Regions from separate parts of the Pseudomonas sp. 1L-C-7-B-C1 genome, predicted to be linked through region 2. Evidence: riboswitches for the same ligand, from Rfam matches in the RefSeq annotation. Region 2 holds a riboswitch; the other holds the start of a gene.
The links. A riboswitch is a leader RNA that binds a small molecule or an ion and turns the genes downstream of it on or off. The one in region 2 is predicted to bind manganese.
Positions count from the first base shown of each region.

Region 1: linked by a shared signal. The riboswitch ahead of mntP (manganese efflux pump MntP) and the one ahead of AC0Z8Z_RS02840 (TMEM165/GDT1 family protein) in region 2 are both predicted to bind manganese.

Region 1 is NZ_JBXAWH010000002.1:12,831-15,287, forward strand. Features, by position in the region: gene AC0Z8Z_RS03230 (ATP-binding protein) at 1-1,241, shown strand, start outside; yybP-ykoY riboswitch at 1,390-1,551, shown strand; gene mntP (manganese efflux pump MntP) at 1,564-2,130, shown strand; gene AC0Z8Z_RS03240 (glucose 1-dehydrogenase) at 2,182-2,457, opposite strand, start outside.
Region 2 is NZ_JBXAWH010000001.1:630,772-633,228, reverse strand. Features, by position in the region: gene AC0Z8Z_RS02845 (M48 family metallopeptidase) at 1-666, shown strand, start outside; gene AC0Z8Z_RS02840 (TMEM165/GDT1 family protein) at 839-1,423, opposite strand; yybP-ykoY riboswitch at 1,513-1,633, opposite strand; gene AC0Z8Z_RS02835 (methyltransferase) at 1,673-2,457, opposite strand, start outside.

The DNA.
Region 1 (2,457 bases), on a different contig from region 2:
TGCTGGACTCCGGCAGCGAGAAGGCATTCGACGACATCGTTCTACTGGCCACCACCCTGTGCGACGCGCCCATTGCGCTGGTGTCCCTGGTGGATCGAGATCGCCAGTGGTTCAAGGCCTGCATCGGCCTCGGCGTGCAGGAGACCCATCGGGATCTGGCCTTCTGCGGCCATGCGATTCTCGACCCCGCGCAGGTGCTGGTGGTTGAAGACGCCGCCCTGGACCCTCGCTTCGCTTCCAGCGCGCTGGTGCTCGGCCCGCCCTACATTCGTTTCTACGCAGGCGCCCCTATCGTTACGGAAAGCGGTGTCGCCCTCGGCACTGTCTGCGTGATCGATACCCAGACCCGGCAGCTGAGCGAACGTCAATCCCTTGCGTTGCAGGCCTTGGCCCGGCAAGCCGCTGCCTTGCTGGAAGCCCGGTTGCTGGGCAAGCAGCGCGCACGGCAGCTCGCGCAGTTTGAGGAACAGTTCAAGCAAGCCGAGCAGAACCCCAGCGAAGTGACCCCGCTGCTGCAGAACTCGCGCTGCATTTCATCGCTGGGCATGCTCACCGCAAGCATTGCCCATGACTTCAACAACCTGCTGCAGAGCGTCAGCGCTGCCTTTCAAATGACCCGCCTGCGTTCCCGCCGGCCGATCGACGTCGAGCGTTTCGCCGAGACCGGTCTGCAAGCCGTAGAGCAAGGCCGGCAGCTCATCAGTTATTTGATGTCCAGCGTACGCGGTGACGGGCCTGAACTCATCTGTATCGACGTGACCGCACGCCTTCACGCGGCGCAGTCGCTGATGCGCCACTCGATGAGCGAACGCATCGATCTCAGCTTCGATTTCGCCGAATGGGGTTGGGGTGTGCTGTGCATGGAGGCCCAACTCCACGCCGTGGTCATGAACCTGCTTACCAATGCGCGCGATGCGCTGAAGGGTACCGGTCAGGTCCATGTGTCGACCCGATGGGTGCACGTGGAAGATGATCTGTCGCTCCAGCAGGGCGACTATCTGGTCGTCAGTGTCCGGGACAACGGCCCCGGCATGACTGCCGAGGTCGCGCACCAGGTGTTCGAGCCCTTCTTTACGACCAAGGCGGTTGGCGAAGGAACGGGGCTGGGGTTGGCCCAAGCCAGGGATTTTGCGATCAAATCTGGCGGCGATGCGCGCATCGACACTGCGCCCGGCGCCGGTACGACCGTGAGCCTGTACCTGAGAATCCTGGGCTGTATCGCGACGTCGGAAGCGGTTTAGCCGCAATCACATTGCGTGCTCAAGCGTGCCGCTTCGGCCCGTAACGATTTGTCCTGTAGATGGCGGTGCACAGCTCCGCCCCCTGCCCGGCCCAAGCAAAATCATACGCGACGACATTTCTTTTACATTCAAGCGCTATAGTGGCGGCCCTTGTTGGGGAGTAGCCTGCTCTGGACTCATTGTCCCAGAGCGTTCGTGTCAACATTCTCGGCGGCCTGCCGTGGCACGAACACCTTCGGGTTGGCGAGACCAACGATGCATCCATGCCTAGAGTCGGGCGTGTGGTAGCGTCGTTGACTCACAGCCCGACTGGAACATAGCCGTGAACCCGATTTCCCTCATCCTTCTTGCTCTGGCCATGTCCACGGACGCTTTCGCAGCGGCCATCGGTAAAGGCGCGAGCCTCCATAAGCCTCGTTTTATCGAAGCGCTGCGCACCGGTCTTATCTTTGGCGTCATCGAAGGCATCACGCCCCTGATCGGCTGGCTGATCGGCCAGGCCGCCACGTCCTACGTCCAGAACTGGGATCACTGGATCGCCTTCACCCTGCTGGTGGTCCTCGGCGTGCACATGATCTACAACGGCCTCAAGCACGAAGAGGCCGAAGAAGAAAAGCCCAACCAGCATTCCTTCCTGATCTTGGCCGTGACCGCGTTCGCCACCAGCATCGATGCGCTGGCCGTGGGCGTTGGCCTGGCCTTCGTCAACGTGAATATCCTGGTGGCTGCCGCCGCCATTGGTGTCGCCACGACGGTGATGGTCACGATTGGCGTGATGCTGGGCCGCGTGCTGGGGACGGTGGTGGGCAAGCGCGCTGAAATTATCGGCGGCATTGTGCTGATGCTGGTTGGCGCGACGATTCTTTACGAGCATCTGTCGGCGGCGTAACGACGGACTGAGCGCACGTGAACCGTGCGCTTCAGACCTCAACCCGGAGGGTTAATACCCGACGCCACGAACCCCGCCGGACGCCCTGATGGATTCGCCCGTGACCCAATGAGATTCACCGGAAGCCAGGAACACAGCCAGAGGGGCAATGTCCTCTGGCTCGCCGAAGCGTCCCAGGGGCGTACCCGCCAGTATTCTCTCTCCTAACTCGCCCGCAAAATGCCCGGCCGTTGCGGGCGTATTGGTGTGGCCCGGCAGGATCGAGTTGACCCGGATACCGCGCGGCCCCAGCTCCCTGGCCAGCGCGAAGCTCAAGGTGTCGACGGC
Region 2 (2,457 bases):
GCCCAGTCTTATCAACAGACGGTCAGTGAAGCGTCATCCAAAGGCGTGCTCGACAACAGCAGCGCCGAGGGCAAGCGCGTTCAGGCCATCGCCAAGCGACTGATCGCCCAAGCGCCGAAATTGCGGCCCGACGCGGCCCAGTGGCAGTGGGACGTCAACCTGATCAAGAGCGACGAACTGAACGCCAACTGCGGTCCTGGCGGCAAGATAATCGTGTACAGCGGCCTGATCGATACGCTGAAACTCAGCGATGACGAACTGGCAGCGGTCATGGGCCACGAAATCGCTCACGCGCTGCGCGAACACGGTCGTGAAGCGATGTCCAAGGCCTACGGTGTGCAGATGGCCAAGCAGGGTGCCGGTGCCTTGTTGGGATTGGGGCAGGACAGTCTGGCGTTGGCCGACACCGTGGTCGATTACAGCCTGACGCTGCCGAACAGCCGCGCCAATGAAAACGAAGCGGATTTGCTGGGCCTCGAACTGGCGGCTCGCGCGGGTTACAACCCGAATGCCGCGATCACGCTGTGGCAGAAGATGGAAGCCCAAGGCGGCGCGTCGCAGCCAGAATTCATGAGTACCCACCCGGCCTCGTCGAACCGGATCGCCTCGTTGCAGGCAGCGATCCCGAAAGTGATGCCGTTGTATCAGCAGGCACCGAAGGGCTGATCAGCGCCTGATCTCGATAGCTGTGAGCTTGCGCGGCGTTTTTCGGAACGGGTTGGTGCATGAAACGCTGTAGGAGTGAGCTTGCTCGCGATCATCGAATAGTCGCTGCGTATCTGCGAAGCGATTGAAGAGCATCGCGAGCAAGCTCACTCCTACAGGTGATCGTTAGCGCCTACACCCAGCCGCTGAGCTGCATCGCCTTGTACACCGCAACGATCGCCAGAACGAAAAACGCCCCCGCTGCCAGACGACGGATCAGCGTCAGCGGCAGTTTCTCCGCAGCGAAATTCCCCGCCAGCACCACCGGCACATTGGCCAGCAACATACCCAGCGTTGTGCCGATAATCACCAGCCACAAGTTGGAATACTGCGCCGCCAGCATGACCGTGGCGATCTGCGTCTTGTCGCCGATTTCCGCGATGAAAAATGCGATCAGCGTGGTCAGGAAGGGGCCGAACTTGCGCCCGGTATTGGCTTCGTCGTCGTCCAGCTTGTCCGGAACCAGCGTCCACAGCGCCGTGGCGGTAAAGCTCGCTGCAAGAATCCAGTGCAGGACGGAATCCGAGAGGTAGCTGCTGAACCATGCGCCGACGGCCCCGGCTGCGGCATGGTTGGCCAGCGTGGCTGCGACAATCCCGGCGATGATGGGCCAGGGCTTGCGGAAGCGAGCGGCGAGAACGAGTGCGAGGAGTTGGGTCTTGTCACCGATTTCGGCCAGTGCGACGACGGCGGTGGGGACCAACAGGGATTCCAGCATCAGGGTTTTCCTAAGGGGCGGGTCAACACGGCTATGACACGTACAACCTCCCCGCCCCGGGTCAGGATGTTCGTGTCATAGGTCTTGTCAAACCACCGATCCGTCTGAGCGGATCTGGGGTCGCACGCACCATGGTCTGAGGACCAAGTATGTTGATGCGTGCCGGACGAGCATGCGCTCGTGGGAGACTACTCCCCTAGGACGGAGCGGATTCTGCCTACACGTCTCGTGTTCGGCAAGTGCTAATTATCACGCACGTTTCGCGCGGTAAATCCGGAAACCCTGGCCCTCGGCCATGATTGCGCACGGCCCGAGATGCGACTCGATGATCGGCTGATAGCGCAGAAAGCTGTTGGCTACCAACCGTAGTTCGCCCCCCTTTCTCAGGTGTTCACGCGCTTTTTTCAACAAGTTTTCGGTTGCGGCGTAGTCGGTGTGCACACCGGTATGGAACGGCGGATTGGTCAGAATCACGTCCAGGTCGTTCGGCGCGGCGTCAATTCCGTTGCCGGTCATGACGTCGGCTTCAAGGCCATTGGCCGCCAGGGTCAGCCGGCTGCTGGCGGTGGCAAACGCATCGACATCCAGCATCGTCACATGTGTTTCGGGGTAACGACGTTTCACCGCTGCACCGAGAACCCCCGCGCCGCAGCCAAAATCCAGCAAATGCCCGGCGGGAAGTCGGTCAATGTTTTCCAGCAACAGCGCCGAACCGCGGTCCAGACGGCCGTGGCTGAACACGCCGGGCAGACTCACCACCTTCAACGTGCCGCCTTCGACTTCGATGTCGAAACGTTTGGCCAGGCTATCGAGTTCAACGGCTGGCGGAGGCGTTTCGACGGTGACTTGCCAGAGCTGGCAATGCCGGGCGCTGTCGAGCTTGCGCGTACGCCCGAACGGGCTTAGCTGGCGGGCGGCGGCTTCAATGCCGCCGCGTTTTTCACCGACCAGAAACAGCTCACGTCCGGCCAGACGCGAAGCGAGCGCGTTGATGAGGTAATCGGCGAGGTCGCGGGCCTTGGGCAAAAACAGGA